3 regions of the Xanthobacter sp. 91 genome follow, and region 2 is predicted to be linked to each of the others. Evidence: predicted binding sites of a transcription regulator. Region 2 holds the regulator's gene; each other region holds the start of a gene.
What was found. Region 2 encodes PhoB, which activates phosphate uptake and scavenging genes when phosphate is short. Its sites were predicted from a motif close to TGTCATNNANCTGTCAT; they were not measured.
Positions count from the first base shown of each region.

Region 1: the regulator PhoB is predicted to act here: its motif matches at 1,620-1,636, upstream of A37E_RS0112715 (DUF465 domain-containing protein).
Region 3: the regulator PhoB is predicted to act here: its motif matches at 1,413-1,429, upstream of A37E_RS0102350 (RNA degradosome polyphosphate kinase).

Region 1 is NZ_JNIB01000001.1:2,682,441-2,689,570, forward strand. Features, by position in the region: gene A37E_RS0112700 (protein-disulfide reductase DsbD domain-containing protein) at 1-601, shown strand, start outside; gene A37E_RS0112705 (peroxiredoxin) at 697-1,182, shown strand; gene A37E_RS0112710 (DUF465 domain-containing protein) at 1,278-1,484, opposite strand; gene A37E_RS0112715 (DUF465 domain-containing protein) at 1,662-1,841, shown strand; gene A37E_RS0112720 (ATP-binding cassette domain-containing protein) at 1,981-3,810, shown strand; gene A37E_RS0112725 (MaoC family dehydratase) at 3,817-4,302, opposite strand; gene A37E_RS0112730 (MaoC family dehydratase) at 4,299-4,763, opposite strand; gene A37E_RS0112735 (hypothetical protein) at 4,962-5,306, opposite strand; gene A37E_RS25960 (hypothetical protein) at 5,332-5,529, opposite strand; gene A37E_RS0112745 (hypothetical protein) at 5,732-6,064, opposite strand; gene A37E_RS26885 (hypothetical protein) at 6,075-6,467, opposite strand; gene A37E_RS0112750 (MaoC/PaaZ C-terminal domain-containing protein) at 6,536-7,009, opposite strand; gene ychF (redox-regulated ATPase YchF) at 7,019-7,130, opposite strand, start outside.
Region 2 is NZ_JNIB01000001.1:2,021,277-2,028,406, forward strand. Features, by position in the region: gene A37E_RS0109615 (SDR family NAD(P)-dependent oxidoreductase) at 1-22, opposite strand, end outside; gene A37E_RS0109620 (MarR family transcriptional regulator) at 258-749, opposite strand; gene A37E_RS0109625 (FAD-dependent oxidoreductase) at 939-2,306, shown strand; gene phoB (phosphate regulon transcriptional regulator PhoB) at 2,540-3,241, opposite strand; gene phoU (phosphate signaling complex protein PhoU) at 3,296-4,030, opposite strand; gene pstB (phosphate ABC transporter ATP-binding protein PstB) at 4,051-4,875, opposite strand; gene pstA (phosphate ABC transporter permease PstA) at 4,936-5,769, opposite strand; gene pstC (phosphate ABC transporter permease subunit PstC) at 5,787-6,764, opposite strand; gene pstS (phosphate ABC transporter substrate-binding protein PstS) at 6,866-7,130, opposite strand, start outside.
Region 3 is NZ_JNIB01000001.1:449,835-456,964, reverse strand. Features, by position in the region: gene A37E_RS0102350 (RNA degradosome polyphosphate kinase) at 1-1,345, opposite strand, end outside; gene A37E_RS0102345 (chromosomal replication initiator protein DnaA) at 1,452-2,183, opposite strand; gene A37E_RS0102340 (AI-2E family transporter) at 2,188-3,270, opposite strand; gene A37E_RS0102335 (CDP-alcohol phosphatidyltransferase family protein) at 3,457-3,987, opposite strand; gene murA (UDP-N-acetylglucosamine 1-carboxyvinyltransferase) at 4,059-5,348, opposite strand; gene A37E_RS26765 (hypothetical protein) at 5,418-5,624, opposite strand; gene A37E_RS0102325 (acyl carrier protein) at 5,925-6,161, shown strand; gene fabF (beta-ketoacyl-ACP synthase II) at 6,271-7,130, shown strand, end outside.

The sequences.
Region 1 (7,130 bases), 660 kb from region 2:
CGGTTCGGAGAACATCGCCCGGGTGGAGATGGAATGGCCCGCGCCCAAGCGCTTCGCTGACGGGGGCGGGGGCTTTTCCATCGGCTACAAGGGGGCGGTCCTGTTCCCCCTGAAGGTGGAGCTGAAGGACAAGGACAAGCCGGCGCGGCTCGCCCTCGCGTTCGATTTCGCCGTGTGCGAGGCCCTGTGCATGCCCGCCCGCGCCGACCTCTCCATCGCGCTTGGCGGCGACGCGGGCGCCGAGGCGTCCCGCATTTCGGCGGCCCGCGCGGCACTGCCGGTGGAACGTCCGCTGGGCGTTGCCGAGCCGACCTCGGTGCAGAAGGTCGAACTGGACGCGAGCGCCGAACCGCCGCGTCTCGTGATCGAGGTCAGGGCGCAGAATCCCAAGGCGGATCTGTTCGCCGAGGGGCCGGACCGCTGGGCCTTGCCACTGCCGCAGAAGACCATGCTGCCGGACGGCACCGGACGGTTCGAGCTGCCCCTCGACGGCGTACCCGCCGGCACCGATCCGTCCGGCACGCCGCTGACCCTGACGCTCGTGGACGGCACGAAGGCGATCGTGACAACGGTGCCTGTTCCGAAGCTGCCGCCACGCTGAGCTGGGCCGCTCCGGCCCGCAGCCAGCGCTTTTCTCCCCGTCAAAAGCCCGTATTGTCGGCGCGGGCGCAAACGCCCAAGACTGTGGAGAAGACGATGCCCATTTCGGTCGGCGACAAACTGCCCAACGCCACCTTCCGTGTTCCCACCGAGGACGGCCCCGTGCCGAAGACCACCGACGAAATCTTCAAGGGCAAGAAGGTGGTGCTGTTCGCGGTGCCGGGTGCCTTCACCCCCACCTGCCACAAGAACCACCTGCCGGGCTATGTGCATGAGGCCGACGCCATCAAGGCGAAGGGCGTGGATGCCATCGCCGTGGTGTCGGTGAACGATCCCTTCGTCATGGGCGCCTGGGAAAAGGCCTCCGGTTCCGACGGCAAGATCGTATTCCTGGCGGACCCTGACGCGTCCTTCGCGGCCGCACTCGACCTCACCTTCGACGGCTCGGCCGCCGGCCTCGGCGTGCGCTCCAAGCGCTATTCGATGGTGGTCGAGGACGGCGTGGTCAAGACGCTCAACGTGGAGGACGTGCCCTCCAAGGCCGACGCCTCCGGCGCCACCGCGCTGCTCGCCCAGCTCTGATCCTTCTTACCGACTGACGGATGCCGGGCACGCCCGGCCTCCGCGCCCCGGACCCCTCCTCAGGAGGGCCGGCCTCGCGCGGTTCTCGCGCGCTCTCAGGCGATGATGTCGGGGAACAATTCGTCCTCGATCTGGCCGATGCGGTCCTTCAGCTGCAGCTTGCGCTTCTTGAGCCGCTGGATCTGCAGGATGTCCGATCCCGACACGCTGGTCAGCGCCTCGATCGCCGCATCGAGATCCCGATGCTCCTGCTTCAGGCGTTCCAGGTGGACCTTGAGATCCCGTTCCTCGTCGCTCGTCATGCCCGGTCCTGTCACCGGCGCGCAGGTCCGCCGCCCGCTCGCCCCATTTGGAATGACTATGGCACGGGTATGCCGCGCCGCAAGATGGGAGGTCGCCGGAGGTGGCGGAAAGGCGGTCGACTCTTCGCCGGCTCCGTGACAGACTGATGTCGTGTTGCAGACAGGGAGTGGCTAAGAATGTCCATCCAGTCGCACCTTCAGGAACTGAAGCGGCGTCACGCGGCCATCGAGCAGGAGCTCAACCGCGAAATGAATAGCCCCGCATCGGATCCTCTTCGTGTCGCAGAGCTGAAGCGCAAGAAGCTGGTTCTCAAGGACCAGATGTCGAAGCTGAATCCGACTTCCACCGTACATTGATGGCTTGCGAGATGTGTGCGTCGCCCGCGTGAGGTGTGGCGCCGCGCACATCTCTTTGTCCTGTGAGACGGGCGGCGCAAAGCGGCGTTCCGCGCGAACGGCCTTTGCGTTCCGGACCCAAGGGCTTTAATCCGGCCCCATGGCTCCTCCGCTCGTTCTCCTCCAGGACATCCATCTGCGCTTCGGCGCCACCCCTCTGCTCGACGGCGCGGAGCTTTCCGTGTCGGCGGGCGAGCGGGTGTGCCTTGTCGGTCGCAACGGCTCGGGCAAGTCCACGCTGCTGAAGGTGGCGGCGGGGCTCATCGAGCCGGACTCCGGTACGCGCTTCTTCCAGCCCGGAACCACCGTGCGCTACCTGCCGCAGGAGCCGGACTTTTCCGGCTATGCGACGACGCTCGCCTATGTGGAAGCCGGTCTCGGACCGGGCGACGATGCCTATCGCGCCCAATATCTCCTCACCGAGCTGGGCCTGACAGGACAGGAAGACCCCGCTCACCTCTCCGGCGGCGAGGCCCGCCGGGCCGCTCTGGCGCGCGTGATCGCGCCGGAGCCGGACGTGCTGATGCTGGACGAGCCCACCAACCATCTCGATCTGCCGGCCATCGAATGGCTGGAAAGCGAGCTGAAGGGGCTGAAGTCGGCCATGGTGCTCATCAGCCATGACCGGCGCTTCCTCGAAACCCTCTCGCGCGCCACCGTCTGGCTCGACCGCGGCCAGACCCGGCGGCTGGAGCAGGGCTTCGGCGCGTTCGAAGCCTGGCGCGACGAGGTGCTGGAACAGGAAGAGACCGAGCGCCACAAGCTCGACCGCAAGATCGTCGCGGAGCTGGACTGGCTGCGCTACGGCGTCACCGCCCGTCGCAAGCGCAATGTGCGCCGGCTGGGCCTGCTGCATTCCATGCGCAAGGACCGCCGCGATGAGCGCCGCGCGGTCGGCAACGTCAAGCTGGCGGTGAGCGAGGCGGAGGCGTCCGGCAAGCTCGTCATCGAGGCGAAGCACATCGCCAAGGCCTTCGGCGCGCGGGAGGTGGTGAAGGATTTCTCCACCCGCGTCCTGCGTGGCGACCGCATCGGCATCATCGGCCCCAACGGCGCCGGCAAGACCACGCTCATCAAGCTGCTCACCGGCGAGCTTGCCCCCGATTCGGGCACGGTGAAGCTCGGCACCAATCTGGAAGTCGCCAGCCTCGACCAGAAGCGCGCCGCGCTCGACCCCGGCACCACCCTGCGCGATGCGTTGACCGGCGGCGGCTCGGACCAGGTGCAGGTGGGCGGCGTGCCCAAGCATGTGATGGGCTATCTGAAGGACTTCCTCTTCACCCCCGAGCAGGCCAACGCGCCGCTCTCGGTGCTCTCCGGCGGCGAGCGCGGCCGGCTGATGCTGGCGCGGGCGCTGGCGCTGCCCTCCAACGTGCTGGTGCTGGACGAGCCCACCAACGACCTCGACCTCGAAACCCTCGATCTTCTGCAGGAGATGGTGGCCGACTATCCCGGCACCGTCATCCTTGTCAGCCACGATCGTGACTTCCTGGACCGTACCGTCTCCAGCGTCATCATGGCGGAGGGGGACGGGATGTTCCGCGAATATGCCGGCGGCTATTCGGACATGCTGTCCCAGCGCGGCCGCGGTGTGGAGGCACGGGACAAGGGCGCGCCCGCGTCGAAGGCAAAGGGGGGCGAGCCGAAGCCGGACGCCGGCAAGGGAGCTAGCGGCGCCGCAGCCGCGGCGAAGCGACGGCTCTCCTTCCATGAACAGCACGCGCTGAAGACGCTGCCCAAGACCATGGACGACCTGCGCGCCAAGCTGGAGAAGCTCGCCGCCGAAATCGCCGACCCTGCGCTCTATGCCCGCGACCCGGCGCGCTTCGACAAGGCCTCGGCGGCGCTGGCGGAGACGCAGGCGGCCCTCGACGCGGCGGAAGAGGAATGGCTGCGCCTCGAAATCCTGAAAGAGGAACTCGAAGGGTAGGGCGGCTCAGGGGCGGCGCCGCATCAGCACGGTGCTCTCGAAATCGATGACCAGATCCCCGTGCTGGTTCGTTCCGGTATTGTAGGTGCGCAGGAAGCCCCATTGGGGGCGGGACTTGATGTTGATCTTGTCCCGCACCTCGGTGGCGAACGAGATGGTATCTCCCGCATAGACCGGCTTCAGCCAGCGCAGCTTGGTGAAGCCGGAGGCTGGGCCGAAGGAGCCGCCGCCCGGCACGCCTTCCTCGCCGGGCTTCGAGGCTTCCTTGGGCAGCGCCATGTTGGAGGCGACGAAGCACTTCATCCACATGGCGGCCGTGTGCCAGCCGGACGCGACCAGCGCGCCGAACGGACTGCGGCGCGCCGCCTCCGGATCCACATGGAACGGCTGGGGATCATAGAGACGGGCGAAGGCCAGCATCTCCGCCTCGGTGAAGGTGTGGTTGCCCAGCGCGGCGGTGGCGCCCGCCTCGACCTCCTCGAAATACATCATGCGAGGCGCGCTCCCGGGTTGCGGCGGCCGACCATGACCACGCAGGTCTGATCCAACGCCGCGCTCTTGTCGGCCTTCAGAAGCTCGAAGCGGAAGGTCACGAGCCCCATGTCCGGATTGCTCCTGGAGGTGCGGCTCTCCAGCACCGTGCGGCGGAGCGTGAGCACATCGTCGGGGAAGACGGGGGCGAGCCACTTGTTCTCGGGAACGCCGGGCGAGCCCATGCTGGCGGTGCGCAGGAGGAAGCCGTCGCAGACGAGCCGCATCATGATGGCGCACGAATGCCAGCCGGAAGCCGCCAGCCCGCCGAGCAGGGACACCTTGCCCGCCGCCGCATCGAGATGCATGGGCTGGGGATCGAACTCGCGGGCGAAGGCGAGGATCTCCTCCTCCGTCACCTTGTGCGAGCCGAACGTCTTCACCTCACCGATGATGAAATCTTCGAAGAAGATGTCGGGCAAGGCGGCCTCCCTGTCGTTGGAGGCCGATGGAAGGCGAGGATGACGCAAACGTCAAGCTGGGCGTGGGGATATCGGCGCATCAGGCCAGAGCACGATCCGATTAAATTGAATCAATTTGATCGGTGAATCGCCCTCTAATTTAAGGAGTGAGAACGCGTTGTCCGATCAGCTTGCGACGCAAGCTGATCGGCGCGTGCTCTAGAAGGTGGCCTTGTCGCTCCCCACCAGAACGTCACGGATATTCTGGGTGACCGGAAACCCATAACCGCCTTCGCGACCGGGTGAATAGAGCACGCCGTCGTCGTGATACTCGGACACATAAAGGTGCACGCCGACGCACTTCATGGCCAGAATGAGCGCCTGCAAAGCATCCACCCCGTGAACCACCATGCTTTTGGTGCGGTCCGGCCAGTCGATCTCGAAGCGGCAGCCCCAGGACTCGCCGAAGTCCTCCACGAGGTGTTCGGGCTGGTGAAGGCGAATCTCCACCGGCGTGTCGCCGGTCTCTCCCCTGATGAAAAGGGTGTGCGTGAGGATCACCATGGCGGGGCTCCGCGAGGGACTGAAATCAGAAGCTTATCTTGTCGACGCCGATGAGCAGGTCACGCAGGTTGTTCGGGACCGGGAAACCGTAGCCGTCCTCCTTGTCGTAGGCTCGCAAACTGCCGTCCTCATGATACGGGCTTGTGTAGATCTGGGCGCCGATCATCTGCAGCGTGATGACCAGCGCCTGCAGCGCATCTTCGCCCACGCCATAGCGAACCATTCGGCTCTCGGGCCAGTCGATTTCGAAACTGCATGTCCATGACCCATCCGTCAGGTGAGGCTGATACAGGCGGATTTCGATGGGAACATTGTCCGATGGCCCATTAAGATGTAGAATATGGGTCATAATAAGCATTATTAGATTTCAAAAAATTGTCCCTTGCATCTAAACGCGGTTTCGTACGCGGGTATATCAATCGGGATTATAAATAAATCTTGTCAGCGCCGACCAATAGGTCGCGGACGTTTCGGGCGATGGGAAAGCCATAGCCCTCTTCGTTGTCATAGGCGCGAAGGGCTCCATCGTGATGATAGGTGCTCGTATAGATCTGGATTCCGATCATCTGCAAAGATATCACCAGCGCCTGCAATGCATCTAGGCCGGCGCCGGACATGGTCTTGGTGCCCTCCGGCCAGTCGATTTCGAAAGTGCAGGCCCAGCAGCCGTCCTTGGGTTCTGGCCTGTAAATACGGATTGCGATCGGAATTTCGCCTTCAGGGCGATTGAGATAAAGCGTGTGAGTCAGAATTAACATTTTTATTCTCTCAGAATGGGAGAGGAGGAATCGGTTTTCCGGCTAAACAGAAAGCATATCGCAGGGATGCTTGACCGTGGCATGCTGGATTCTTGATGGCCGTGCAGTACGCCATGTCTCTCTTGTTCAAGCGTTCGCATTCCGCTTCTGCCGCGGGCGAAATGCGCCGCGCCGCCATCGACACACGTCGCTCCGCACCGGTGGGTTTGGGCCCGGTGCTGCCGTCGCTGCCTCCGGCCCATCGCCCGCCACCCGGCTGGCCGCTGGGGATACGCGGCTGGCTGGGATCATAGCTGCCCTTCAATGCGAGCTTGAGTCGCCATGCTGCGACGTCGAGGTTCAGCCGCCGCGTGAGGCGGCGCAATCGGTCGAGGGCATCCAATTCTGCATCTGTCTGCGACACAGCCGCTCTCCTCCGTCAATCCGAAGGAGACGATATAGGAATATATTCCGATGTGCAACTGCAGCATGCTAACAGTGGCGCGACTCTCGCGCGTCCGGCGCCAGATGCCTCAGCTCGAAGCGCATCACCTCGGTCCCATCCTCCCGCCGGGCGCTGCCGGTGCGGTGGTAGATGGTCCAGCCGGGGCGGCTGGTGCTGGGGCGGGCGTCGAGGATTTCGGTGAAGAAGGTAATGGTGTCGCCGACGCGGACCGGGGCGAGCCATTTGAGGTCGATGAGACCGAAGCCGACGCCGACAGGTGCGATCACCGCCGCGTGGTCGGGGGGCAGGGCTTCAACCGCCGCGCCATGGGCGCGCACGAACAGGCCCATCCATGTTGAGACCGTGTGCCAGCCCGAGGCGATGAGGGTGCCGAAGGGGGAGGCGGCGGCCGCCTCCGCATCCACATGGAAGGGCTGGGGATCGTAGGCGCGGGCGAAGCGCACGATCTCCTCCGCCGTGAAGGTGAAGCGGCCGAGTAACTGCGGCCCGGCCCCGACCATCACGGAGCCTCAGTTGGCGAAGCGGAAGTGCAGCACGTCGCCGTCGGCGACCACGTAGTCCTTGCCTTCCAGGCGGAAGCGGCCGCCCTCGCGGGCGCCGGCCTCGCCCTTGAACTTCACG
Region 2 (7,130 bases):
TGAGATCGATGGCGTTGGACATGTTTCCCCCGGTGCGTCGCCGATCCGGCCGGCGATCCTGATTCTGCCGTTGGCGCGGCGGCTGTGCCGGTGTGTTTTTAATCGATTGAAAACCGATCGGACAAGGCATAGCGCGGGATCGGCCGGGAGAAAAGCCCGGCGCGGTGCATAGTGTCGCACCGCTCCATGCGCCGGATGCAAGGCGGAAAGTCGAGGGCAGGCCTGGGTGACGGTGATGGAGGGGGCGTCTGCGGCTCTCAGGCGTCCTCATCCTCGTCGCCGGGTTCGGCCTCGTCGTCGAGGCCGCCGTCGGCACCGAGGCGCAAGGCGAGGTTCTTCTCCACCTTGCGCAGGAGCTTGCGCAGCCGCTTCTTCTCCTTGCTGTCGAGGCCAACCACCATCTCGGCCTCCAGCTGGTCCCACACATGATCGATGGAGGCGCCGCGCTCGCGCCCCGCATCTGTGAGGAAGACCCGCACGAGCCGGCCGTCGCCATCGGTGGCGCGGCGCTCGACGAGCCCCTGGGTGGTGAGGCGGGCGATGGTCTTGGAGGCCGTGGGCGGGCGCACCCGCAGCGCGGATGCAAGGTCGCCCATGGTGCGGCCGTCCGCCTCGCACAAAAGCTTCAGCACGGATTCCTGTCCCGGGAACAGCCCGAGGCCGGCGAGGAGACGGGCCGACAGCGCCTTCTGCAGGCGCGCCGTGTGGGTGAGCCTGTAGCCGATGGTCTTCTGAACCGGATCCTTCATGGGTCTCCCCCGACATGTCCCGAGCGCGAGCGAAGCCGCGCCGGCCACGCGCCCCTTTATCCACATGCCGGCTTACAATTTTGCGAAGGTTGGGGGCGATCCGGCGGGAAAGTGCGTGGTGTCGCGCATTTACCCGCGGGGCGGTCCGCCCTCTCGCCCCGTTGCACGCCCCATGGTAGCGTTCCGGCCGTGACCGAACCCGATCGCCCCCCTCTTTCCCGCCGCGCGCTGCTCGCCCGTGGTGTTGCCCTGGCGGCCACGCCGCTCGTGGGCATGAGCCTTGCCACCTCGCGCGCGCTCGGCCAGCAGACTGACGCAGACGTCGTCATCATCGGCGCGGGCGCGGCCGGCATCGCCGCCGCGCGGCGCATCGCCGAGGCCGGGCGCAGCTATGTGCTGCTGGAGGCCGGCAAGCAGGTGGGCGGCCGCACGGTGACGGACACCACCCAGTTCGGCGTCCCGCTCGACCTCGGCGCGGCGCGGCTCAACATGCCGGCGGCGCGCCCCATGGCCGCCTTCGGCCGGGCCGAAGGGCTCGACATCTATCGCGCGCCGGATGGCGGCCGGCTCTATGTGGGCGGGCGCGAGGCGGGTGATACCGACTATGAGGATTTCATTGCCACGGTCCGCCGGGGTGAGCGGGCCATCGTCGCCGCCGGCGATGCCAACCGCGACATGGCCGCCTCCCGCGCCTTGCCGGATCTCGGACCCTGGGGCCCGAGCGCCCGCTTCGTCCTCGGCCCGTTCAACTGCGCCAAGGAACTGGACCAGGTCTCCACCGTGGACGTCTCCCGCTTCGACGAGCGCGAGAGCGAAGACATCTGCCGGCAGGGCGTGGGCACGCTGGTGGCGCAGCTCGCCCGGCCGCTGACGGTGCGGCTTGAGGTGGTGGCGCGCTCCATCGATCTCAGCCCGCGCCTCGTCTCGGTGCAGACCAACAAGGGCAGCGTGACCGGGCGCACGGTAATCGTCGCCGTGCCGCCGAGCCTCATCGCGGCGGGCAAGCTGCGCATCGGCCCGTCGCTGCCGCAGCGCTACCGCACGGCGGTGGAGAAGATCACGCTGGGTGCCTTCGACCACATCGGCTTCCGCCTGCCACGCAATCCCGGCAATCTCGGCGCCGACGAGCTGGTCTATTTCCGCGCCGACGGCCCGCGCGCCTATGCGCTGCGCGCCCGCATCGGCGGCACAGACCTCTATAGCCTTGAAGTGGGGGGCGACGTGGCCGCCGGCCTCGCCGACAGTCCGCCCGAGGCAGCGGCGTCCTTCGTGAAGGCGGCGCTGACGCATGAGTTCGGCGCCGACACCGCCGCGCGCGTCGGAAAGGTGTTCGCCACCCGCTGGAGCAAGGAGCCGTGGGCGCTGGGCGCCTTCTCCTGCGCTTTGCCGGGTTTCGGCAACATGCGCCGTGCCTTCACCGAGACGGTGGGCGGCCGGCTGGTCTTCGCCGGTGAGCACACCCACGAGACGCTCTGGGGCACGGTCGGCGGCGCCTGGCTCTCCGGCGAGCGCGCGGCCAAGCAGGCGCTTGGGCTTTTGGGGGTCCGGACGGGGTGAGGGGGGCGTTTCGGTTAAGGTCGCCGCCGCTTCTTTCGGTGGCCGCCTTTCGAATCCCGCCGTCATGCCCGGGCTTGTCCCGGGCATCCACGCGGTTCGGCTGGGAATAGATTTCGGGCAGTAGCGCCAGCGGCACGACGTGGATGGCCGGGACAAGCCCGGCCATGACGGTGCCTTTTAATGCTGAGGCGCAACGCCCCAAAAGCCCGCTCTCCGCCTCAGCGAAGCAACGCTCAGTGCGCGCGGGCGAACATCTCGTTGAAGGAATAGCCGGCGCCGCGCACGGTGCGGATGGGGTCGGACTGGCGGCCGCGGTTGATGGCCTTGCGCAGGCGGCCCACATGCACGTCCACCGTGCGCTCGTCGATATAGACGTCCTGGCCCCACACGCCGTCGAGCAGCTGCTCGCGGGAGAAGACGCGGCCGGGGCTCTGCATCAGGAATTCCAGCAGGCGGAACTCGGTGGGGCCGAGGTGGATCTCGCGACCGGCGCGGTGGACCCGATGGGTCTCGCGGTCGAGCTCGATGTCGCCAGCCCGCAGCAGGGTGGCGACGTGCTCGGGCTTGGCCCGGCGCAGCAGGGCGCGCACGCGGGCGAGCAGCTCGGGCACCGAGAAGGGCTTCACCACATAGTCGTCCGCGCCGGTGGCGAGGCCGCGCACCCGCTCGGTCTCCTCGCCGCGGGCGGTGAGCATGATGACGGGCAGGCGCTCGGTCTCCGGCCTGGTGCGCAGGCGCCGGCACAGTTCGATGCCGGAGAGGCCGGGCAGCATCCAGTCGAGGATGATGAGATCCGGCACGCTCTCGCGCAGCCGGGTCTCGGCCTCGTCGCCGCGTCCCACGCTCTCGACCCCGTAACCCTCCGACTCCAGATTGTAGCGGAGCAGGAGGGTCAACGGCTCTTCGTCCTCGACGATCAGAATACGCGCCGGCACTTTGGTCTATCCGTCACTATCGGGGCTCTCCGCCCCGTCTTCAGGTCTGGTGGATCAGCTCTGAACGGTGGTGGTGCGGCCCGGGAAGGGCAGGGTGGTGTCGCTGGAGGCGTCCGCCTTGGGGCGGCTCTCCGGCAGGTTCTGGCCCGTCACCATGTAGTAGACGATTTCGGCGATGTTGGTCGCGTGGTCGCCGATGCGCTCGATGTTCTTGGCGCAGAACAGAAGGTGCGTGCACACGGAGATGTTGCGCGGGTCTTCCATCATGTAGGTGAGGAGTTCGCGGAACAGGGACGTGTACATGGTGTCGATGGCGCCGTCGCGGCCCCACACTTCCAGCGCCTTCGCCTCGTTGCGGGCGGCGTAGGCGTCGAGCACTTCCTTGAGCTGCTCGAGCACGAGGTCGGAGATGTGCTCCACCCCGCGCACCAGCTTCGCCGGGTGATACTCGCCCTCGATGGCGATGACGCGCTTGCCCACGTTCTTGGCGAGGTCGCCGATGCGCTCGAGGTCGTTGGCGATGCGGATGGACGCGACGATCTCTCTGAGGTCGATGGCCACAGGCTGGCGCTTGGCGATGACCAGGATGGCCCGGTCCTCGATCTCGCGCTGCACCTGATCCACGGTCGCGTCGAGCAGCACCACCTTCTGGGCGAGGGCGCTGTCGCGGCGGATGAGCGAGGTGACGCTGTCGGCGACCAGGCGCTCGGCCTGCCCGCCCATCTCGACGACCTTGCGGCCGATTTCCTTCAACTCCTGATCGAAGGAGGCGACGATATGATCCGGCATCTCAGTGATCCTTCAATCCGTCAGCCGAAGCGGCCGGTGATGTAGTCGCGCGTCTTGATCTCCTTCGGATTGGTGAAGATCACGTCGGAAGGCGCCATCTCGATCAGCTCGCCCAGATAGAAGAAGGCGGTCATGTCGGCGCAGCGCGCGGCCTGCTGCATGTTGTGGGTGACGATGACGATGGTGAATTCCTGCTTCAGCTCGTCGATCAGGTCCTCGATCTTTGAGGTGGAGATCGGGTCGAGGGCCGAGGTGGGCTCGTCGAGCAGGATCACTTCCGGCTTCACCGCGATGGTGCGGGCGATGCACAGGCGCTGCTGCTGGCCGCCAGACATGCCGAGCGCCGAGGTGTGCAGGCGGTCCTTGGTCTCGTCCCAGATGGCGGCCTTGCGCAGGCACCATTCCACGCGCTCGTCCATCTGTGCCTTGGAGAGCTTCTCGTGCAGCTTCACGCCGAACGCGATGTTGTCATAGATCGACATGGGGAACGGCGTGGGCTTCTGGAACACCATGCCGATGCGGGTGCGCACGATGGTGGGGTCGAGCTCCTTGCCGACGATGTTCACGCCGTCGAACAACACCGAGCCCTCGGCGCGCTGGCCGGGGTAGAGGTCGAACATGCGGTTGAACACGCGCAGCAGCGTGGACTTGCCGCAGCCCGACGGGCCGATCATGGCGGTCACGCGCTTCTCGGGAACCTCGAAGTTGATGTTCCGCAGCGCATGGTTGCTGCCGTAGTAGAACTGCAGGTTCTCCACCTTGATCTTGGCGGGGGCCGGCGGCGCGTCCGGCTTGGCACCCACGGCGGAGGCGAGATTGAAGGTGGGATCGACGGCTGAAGTCATTTTGTCCTCGCTTGGGCCTTGGCCTTGCTTCGGAGGAAATGGAAAGGGCGGCGGCGGGAGCTAGTGGCTCCGCGCCAGGAAGAGGCGGGACGCCACGTTGAGCACCAGCACGCCCACGGTGATGAGCAGTGCGCCGGCCCAGGCGAGCGAGACCCAGTCGTCGAACGGGCTGCCGGCGAACTGGTAGATGGCGATGGGCAGGCTCGCCATCGGCTTCGACAGGTCGGTCGACATGGCGTTGTTGCCGAGCGAGGTGAACAGCAGCGGCGCGGTCTCGCCGGCGGCGCGGGCGATGGCCAGCAGCACGCCGGTGACGATGCCGGCGCGGGCCGCGCGCCAGGTGATGAACATCACCACCTTCCACTGCGGCGCGCCGAGCGCGAAGGCGGCTTCGCGCAGGCCGACGGGCACGAGGTTCAGCATGTCCTCGGTGGTGCGCACGATGACCGGGATCACCAGGATCGCCAGGGCGATGGAGCCCGCCCAGCCGGAAAAGCCGCCGAGCGGCACCACCAGCAGGGTGTAGATGAACAGGCCCACCAGGATGGACGGTGCCGACAGCAGGATGTCGTTCACGAAGCGGGCGGCGGCGCCGACCTTGGTGCCCTTGCCGTTCTCGGCGAGGAAGGTGCCGCAGAAGATGCCGATGGGGCCGCCGATGGCCATGGCGATGCCGATCTGGATCAGCGAGCCGACGATGGCATTCAGCAGGCCGCCGCCCTGGCCCGGCGGCTTGGTGACCTGGGTGAAGACGTTCAATCCCAGCGCGGGCAGGCCGCGCGAGAGCAGGGTCCAGAGGATCCAGCCGAGAAGGAACAGGGCGAAGACGGCAAAGCCGGTGGAGATGGCCTTGACGGCCCGGTCGGTGGCGCGGCGCGCGGCGAGGGAAGCCATGGTTCTGAAGCTCCCGGTCAGTCGAGCCGCGAGCGCACGAGCGCCCGGGACAGTGCAAGGACGATGAAGGAGATCACGAACAGGATGAAGCCGAGCTGCAGCAGCGAGGTGAGCTTCAGCGACCCGATCGGGGCCTCGGGGAATTCGTTGGCGATGGTGGAGGCGATGGTCGCGCCCGGCGCGAACAGGGAGGCGGACAGGCGCGTCGCGTTGCCGATGACGAAGGTCACGGCCATGGTCTCGCCCAGCGCGCGGCCGAGGCCGAGCATGATGGCGCCCACCATGGCGGTCTTGCCGTAGGGCACCGAGACGTTCTTGTAGACCTCGTAGGTGGTGGCGCCGATGCCGTAGGCCGATTCCTTCAGCATGGGCGGCACGCTTTCCAGCGTCTCCACGAACATGGCGGTGATGAAGGGCAGGATCATCACCGCGAGGATGAGGCCGGCGGTGAGCATGCCCGAGCCGAGCGGCGGGCCGGCGAACAGCGCGCCGATAACCGGCAGGTCGCCGAACAGGTCGATCAGCGGGGGCTGCACGTAGGCGGCGATCAGCGGGACGACGACGAAGAAGCCCCACATGCCGTAGATGATGGAGGGCACGGCGGCCAGAAGCTGCACCGCGACGCCGACGGGCCGCTTCAGCGGCTGGGGCGCGATCTCGGTGAGGAAGAAGGCGATGCCGAAGGAGAGCGGCAGCGCCACGATCACCGCGATGATGGCGGAGAACAGCGTGCCGTAGATCATGACCAGGGCGCCGAAATTCTCGGTGACCGGGTTCCAGGCGGACGACCAGATGAAGTCGAGCCCGAAGTGCTGGAGCGCCGGCAGGCCGCCCTTGAACAGCTCGGCGATGATGAGGCCGAGCAGGATGAGGACGAAGATGCCGCTCGCCCACAGGAGGGTGACGAAGATCGGATCGGCGATCCGTCCCGTGCCCTTGGCCTTGCTGATGGGCTCTGCCGAGCCAGACCGCATGCCGTCCACCGTCGCGTCCATTTTATCCCCTGCCCCGGCTTGTCGATGCGTGTGCGCTACCGGACCTGTCGCCTGATGGAAAAGCGCCGCCCTCCTGCGAGAGCGGCGCGATCTTCTTCAGATCAGAGGACGGGCTTGCCGTCCGGACCCTTCACTTCGGCCTTGAAGGCGGCCTTCACCTGCTCGACCACCGCCGCGGGCAGCGGGATGTAGTGCAGGCCTTCGGCGATGTCGGCGCCTTCCTTGGTGTAGGCCCACTCGAAGAACTTCATCACTTCGCGCGAAGCCTCGACGTTGGTCGGGTTCTTCGGCAGCAGGATGTAGGTGGGGGAGACGATCGGCCAGGCCTCGGGGGCCGGGGCGTCGATCATGGAAGCGGCGAAGTCC
Region 3 (7,130 bases), 1.6 Mb from region 2:
TCTTCAGCTCGATGAAGCCGAACACCACCTGCACGCCGGCGCGCTCCAGGTCGCGGGCCCAGCGGATGTTGGCTTCCTCGTCGAAGCGCGCCTTCAGCTCCACCAGCGCGGTCACCGACTTGCCGGCCTCGGCCGCCTCGGCCAGCGCCTTCACGATGGGGCTGTCGGAGGAGGTGCGGTAGAGGGTCTGCTTGATGGCGACGACGTTGGGGTCGCGGGCGGCCTGACGCAGAAACTGAACCACCACGTCAAAGGATTCATAAGGGTGGTGAACCAGAATGTCTTTCTCGCGAATAGCGAGAAAGCAGTCTCCGCCGTGGTCGCGGATACGCTCGGGAAATCGGGCGTTGTAGGCCTGGAATTTCAGGTCCGGCCGGTCCACCGAGACGAGCTGTGAAAACTCGTTCAGCGCCTGCACGCCGTCCACCACGAAAATCTCGTCGTCGTTCACGCCGAGTTCGCGGGCGACGAAATTGCGCAGCTCCTCCGGCATGGCGGCGTCGGCCTCCATGCGGATCACCTCGCCGTAGCGGCGCTGCTTGAGGGCGGTTTCGAACAGGCGGACGAGGTCTTCGGCCTCTTCCTCGATTTCGAGGTCGCTGTCGCGGATGACCCGGAACACGCCTTGTCCCTTCACCGCATAGCCGGGGAAGAGGCGCGCGATGAACAGGCCGATCATCTGCTCGAGCGTCATGAAGCGCAGCGTGCCGGTACCCTGATCCGGCAGGCGGATGAAGCGGTCGACCTTGGCGGGGATGCGGATGAGCGCGTTCATGCCCCGCCCGTCCGACTGGCGCACCAGCTGGAGGGCCAGCGAGAAGCCCAGATTGGGAATGAACGGGAAGGGGTGGGCCGGATCGATGGCGAGCGGGGTCAGGACCGGGAAGACGTGGTTGAGGAAGTGCCGCTCCAGCACCTCCATGTCCTCGGGCGTCCCATCCCCGCCATCCACCAGCACGATGCCGGCGGCGGCAAGGTCGCGCCTCAGCTCGCGCCAGCGCGCCTGCTGGTCGGAGATCAGCTGTGCGGCGGCGGCGAGGATGGTGGTGAGCTGCTCGGAAGGGGTGAGGCCATCCGGGCTCTGGGTCTGCACGCCCTCGCGCACCTGCTCCTTCAGGCCGGCGACGCGGACCATGAAGAATTCATCGAGGTTGTTGGCGGAGATGGAGAGGAAGCGCAACTGCTCCAGCAGGGGATGATTGCGGTTCTCCGCTTCCTCCAGCACGCGGCGGTTGAAGCCGAGCCAGGAAATCTCGCGATTGATGAACCGCTGCGGCGACTGCGCGAGCGGGCTTTCCACTTCGGAGACGATTTCGGTGTCGGAGAGAGCCACAGCCTCGTTCATGCCCATTCGCTCCCGTCGCTCCCTCATGCCTCATTGGCGGAAACCGGCCGGACCATGGCCGGCTTGCATGACCACTCTATGACATTGCGCCGGCCTTGCGCGTTCCTCAATCGTCCGCGTCCGGATCGGTCCCGGCGGAGGCCTCGTCCGCCAGATCGCCGGCCGCCAGCACCTGGGCTGCCAGCGCGCGGGTCACCGGCCGCCGGGCGGCCAGCGCGGCCTGATCGAGCGCCTCGACGATGCGTTGGGCCCCCGCCACCGAGCGCGGGATGCGCAGCAACAGATATTGCACGGTCGCCTCGTCCACCGCGAGCTGGCGGTCGGTGAACAGCTTCACCAGCACGGCCGCCAGCAGGGAATCGTCCGCCGGGGCGATCTCGAACACCGGGATGGCGCGCAGCCGGGAGGCGAGGTCGGCTGTGGCGAGGGGGAAGCCGGAGGGCGGCGTACGCGCCGTCATCAGGAGATAGGCCTGCTGCTCGCGGGCGAGATTGAGCAGGTGGAACAGGGCCGGCTCGCTGAAGGTCGCCGGGTCGAGGTCCTCCAGGACGAGCGCGTCGCGGGCAAGGGCCGCCGGCACCGCCTCGCGCACGAGGTCGCGGGCGGCCATCGTCAGGGCGCCCGACCGCTCGGCGAAGATGGCGGCGAGGTGGCTCTTGCCCGCGCCTTCCGGGCCGACGAGGCAGGCGACACGCGACGGCCAGTCGGGAAAGGCGTCGATCAAGGCGAGCGCCGCCGCGTTGCCGGGCGCGGCGAGGAAGTCGTCGCGGCGCAGCGCCGGCTGGTTCGGCAGGTCGAGGGCAAGCTGGCGCGGCGGTTCTGCCGGGGGGCGGGGCATCGGGTCAGCGGGTCTCTGCCGGAGGATCATCGTCCGCCGCGCCCTGGTAGAGCGAGGATTGCATGTAGCGGGCGATGGCGAAGTGCACCAGAACGCCCGCCACCGCCGTCAGCGGCACAGCCAGCAGCAGGCCGACGAAGCCGAACAGGTAGCCGAAGGCGAACAGGGCGAACATCAGCCACACCGGATGCACGCCGATGCTGTCGCCCACCAGTTTCGGAGAGAGCACATAGCCCTCGATGGTCTGGCCGGCGACGAAGATGGCGAGCACGGTGCCGATCATGCTCCAGTCCGGGAAGAACTGGACGATGGCGACGCCCATGGCCAGCACGAAGCCGGTCAGCGAGCCGACATAGGGGATGAAGGTGATGACCCCGGACACGATGCCGATCAGCAGGCCGAAGTTCAGCCCCACCATGGAGAGGGAGACGGCATAGAATCCGCCGAGCAGCAGGCAGACCATAGCCTGGCCGCGCACGAAGCCGGCCACCGCGCTGTCCATGGCTAGGGCGAGGCTCCGCACCACCGGGCGGTGCGGCACGGGCACCAGCCGATCCACCAGCCCGACCATCTCGTTCCAGTCGCATAAGATGTAGAACACAACCACCGGCGTCACCACCAGCAGCGCGAACAGCGAGATCAGCGCCTGCCCGCCGGACCAGACCGACGAGAGCAGGCTCAGCACATGGCTGACCCCCTGGGTCATCAGGTCGGAGATGGAGCGCTGCATATCCGGCAGCCGGTCGCCGACGATGCCGCTCAGCCATTCCCGGTTCTCTTCGGTCAGAAGGCCCTGCAGGCGCGTCACGTAGGACGGCAGGCGCTGGATGAATTCGAACAGCTGGGACGACAGGATGGGCAGCGCCAGCAGGAAGAACAGCATCACCAGCAGCAGCATGATCCCCACCACCACGAGGGCGGAGAGGGCGCGGGCGACGCCGATGCGCTCGAGGCGCGCGACCACCGGATTGAGGAAGTAGGCGAGCACGATGCCCGCCACGAACGGCAGGAGGATGCCGGAAAGCAGCCACAGGACGAAGGCGGTGAGCAGCAGTGCGCCCACCCAGAAGCGGGCCTGGATGCGCACGGAGGTCCCCTCCATCCCGGAATGGATCGGCACGGGCATGCGCGGAAGCCGGGCAAACGCGGCACCGCGACGCGCCGGCGACGTGGGGTCGCTGCGGAGTTCCGGCATGCGGGTGCGGTCGCCGTCCATCACCTTGCGCCTTTCAACCGGCCGCCCGAAGGGGCGCCGATCCTGAACCGTTGCCCCTCAGCTTGCCATATGGCGCGTCCATGCGGCGAGATAGGCAGCGGCGGAAAGGCCCGTCAAGAGGCCGACAAGCACGAGCCCCAGATCGTACAGGCCGGGCACCGTCACCCCGAAGCCGGCGCTCGCCAGCACGAGGGCGGCGAAGCTGATCTGCGCCGCCGTGTTCACCTTGGAAATGAGAAGCGGGCTGATCGTCACCGGCTTGGCCATCACCAGCGACAGCACCACGGCACCGATGATCATGACATCCCGCGACACCACGGCGATGGCGACCCAGCGGGGGATGAGGCCAACCACCGCCAGCGTCACGTAGATGGAGATGAGCAGCGCCTTGTCCGCCACCGGGTCCAGATAGGAGCCGAGCTCCGTCTGCATCTGGAAACGCTTGGCGATGAAGCCGTCGAGCGCATCCGAGATGCCGGCGGCGAGGAACAGCCAGAAGGCAAGGAGCGGCTCGCCGGAGGCGATGGCCCACACCACGGCCGGCACCAGGAAGATGCGCAGCAAGGTGATGATGTTGGGGATGCTCAAGGCTCTTCCGCCACCCTGATAGCGTTGAAAGGCCGGTCGAATGAGAGGGGGCGCGGTGCTCCGCGCCGTCCTCAGCCGCTGATGCGCTCGATTTCCGCGCCGCAGCGCGACAGCTTCTCTTCCAGTTTCTCGAAGCCGCGGTCGAGGTGGTAGACGCGCTGCACCATGGTCTCGCCCTCGGCGGCGAGGCCGGCGATGACCAGGGACACCGAGGCGCGCAGGTCCGTGGCCATCACCGGGGCGCCGGTCAGGCGCTCGACACCCTCCACCACGGCAGTGTCGCCGTCGAGCTGAATGCGGGCGCCGAGACGGGCCAGCTCCTGCACGTGCATGAAGCGGTTCTCGAAAATGGTCTCGGTGATGCGCGAGCGGCCCTTGGCCTTGGTCATCAGGGCCATGAGCTGGGCCTGGAGGTCGGTCGGGAAGCCGGGGTAGGGGGCGGTGGAGACCTCCACCGGCAGGATTCCGGCGCCGTTGCGACGCACGCGGATGCCCTCGTTGGTCGCGTCGATCTCCGCGCCGGCGTGGCGCAGGGTCTCAAGCGCGTCCTCCAGCAGGTCCGGGCGGGCACCGGCCAGCATCACGTCGCCACCGGTCATGGCGGTGGCCATGGCATAGGTGCCGGTCTCGATGCGATCGGGCAGCACCGCATGGCGGGCGGCCTTGAGGCGCGGCACGCCCTCGATGCGGATGGTGGAGGTGCCGGCCCCCTCGATGCGCGCGCCCATCTTGATGAGGCAGTCGGCAACATCGACGATCTCGGGTTCGCGCGCGGCGTTCTCGATCACGCTCTCGCCGCGGGCCAGGGCGGCAGCCATCAGCGCGGTATGGGTCGCACCCACCGACACCTTCGGGAAGACGATGCGGGCGCCGGTGAGCCCGCGCGGCGCCTTGGCCAGCACATAGCCGGCGTCGATCTCGATGTCGGCACCGAGGGCACGCAGGGCGTCGAGGTGGAAATCCACCGGCCGCGTGCCGATGGCGCAGCCGCCGGGCAGGGAGACCTTGGCGACGCCCATGCGGGCGAGGAGCGGCCCCACCACCCAGAACGAAGCGCGCATCTTCGACACCAGCTCGTAGGGAGCAATGGTGTCCACGATGACGCGGGCGTCGATCTCCAGCGTCTGGCCGGCATAGGGGGCGTCCCCGTTGCGCTTGCCGTTGGTGGTGATATCCACGCCGTGATTGCCGAGGATGCGCTGCAGCAGCGCCACATCCGCGAGCCGCGGGACGTTCTCGAGAATCAGCTTCTCCTCGGTCAGGAGGCTGGCAATCATCAGCGGCAGGGCTGCGTTCTTCGCGCCCGAGATGGGGATGGTGCCCTTCAGCTCGTTGCCGCCGACGATGCGAATCTTGTCCATGCCGTCCTGTCCTTGCCTTGCGGGCGGCGCCCCCCTGAGCCGGCCGTAAGCGGATGTAAGAGAGAAGCTCTAGCCCGCCTCGCCGTCCGGCACAATCGCGGGCTTCCCCTCGGACGGGGCGCTGCTACCACCCGTTGCGGGATTTCCACCGGAAGCCTCGGGCGAGGCATTTTCCTCCTGCGGCGCGCGCCGGGCGCGGGCCTGCGCCTTGCGGCGCTGGAGATTGGCGCGCAATGCAGCGGCGAGCCGGTCCGATCGATCCGTGTCAAAAGCCATGATGTTCCCCTTTCGTCCCAATAGAGGGGCGGGCGAACCGGCGCAAGGGCACCCTTTCTCCTTACCTTTGCGTGCATTGCTGGCCTTGCCGCAGGGAGTGTGCTAACGAGCCCAATTGCTGGGCCGGGGGCACGCGGGCGTTCAGGCGCTCCACCATCCGCGCGCGGCGCGAGGACGGGCCGACGCGATCTCGTCTCCTTCGCGACGGAGGGGGGCTGGGCACGGCGGAAAAAAGGCATTATGCCCTCCTCCAGCCGCCGAACGGCAACGGGATTATCCGAACAACCGAGGGTTCGATCTATGAGTGACATCGCCGAGCGGGTGAAGAAGATTGTCGCGGAGCATCTGGGGGTTGAACCCGAGAAGGTCACGGAGAGCGCCTCCTTCATCGACGATCTCGGCGCGGACAGCCTCGACACCGTGGAACTCGTGATGGCCTTCGAGGAGGCCTTCAACTGCGAGATCCCGGACGATGCCGCCGAGACCATCCTGACTGTGGGCGACGCGATCAAGTTCCTGGAAAAGAACGCGGCTTGATCCATTCGCGTGTCCATCTGGCGGTCGCGTGGCGCTCGGCGCCCGCGGCCGTTGTTGCACCGGGCCGCGCGCCAGGCGCGCTGTTCGCCCGCCTCCCGGAGTTTTTCCCATGAGACGTGTTGTCGTCACCGGCCTCGGCATGGTGACGCCGCTCGCCTGCGGCGTCGAGCCGACCTGGCGGCGGCTTCTTGCCGGCGAAAGCGGTGTCAAGACGATCAGCCACTTCGAGGTCTCCGACCTCGCGTGCAAGATCGCAGCGAACATCCCGCGCGGCGACGGGTCCGACGGCACCTACAATCCCGACCAGTGGATGGAGCCGAAGGAACAGCGCAAGGTCGATGAATTCATCGTCTTTGCCATGGCTGCGGCCACCCAGGCCCTGGACGACGCCGGCTGGCATCCCACGTCCTACGAGGACCAGATCACCTCGGGCGTGCTGATCGGCTCCGGCATCGGCGGCATCGAGGGCATCGCGGATGCCTCCCTGCTGCTGAAGGATCGCGGCCCGCGCCGCATCTCTCCCTTCTTCATTCCCGGCCGGCTCATCAACCTTGCCGGCGGCTACGTCTCCATCGCCCACGGCCTCAAGGGGCCGAACCACGCGGTGGTCACGGCCTGCTCCACCGGCGCCCATGCCATCGGCGACGCCGGACGCCTGATCGCCCTCGGCGATGCGGATGTGATGGTGGCGGGCGGGACCGAATCGCCGATCAACCGGCTCGCCATCGCCGGCTTCGCCGCGTGCAAGGCGCTCTGCACCGCCTTCAACGAGGATCCGACCCACGCCTCGCGCCCCTACGACAAGGACCGCGACGGTTTCGTCATGGGCGAGGGCGCCGGTGTCGTGGTGCTGGAAGAGCTGGAGCACGCCAAGGCCCGCGGCGCCAAGATCTACGCCGAGCTGGTCGGCTACGGCCTGTCGGGCGACGCGTTCCACATCACCGCCCCGTCCATGGACGGCGACGGCGC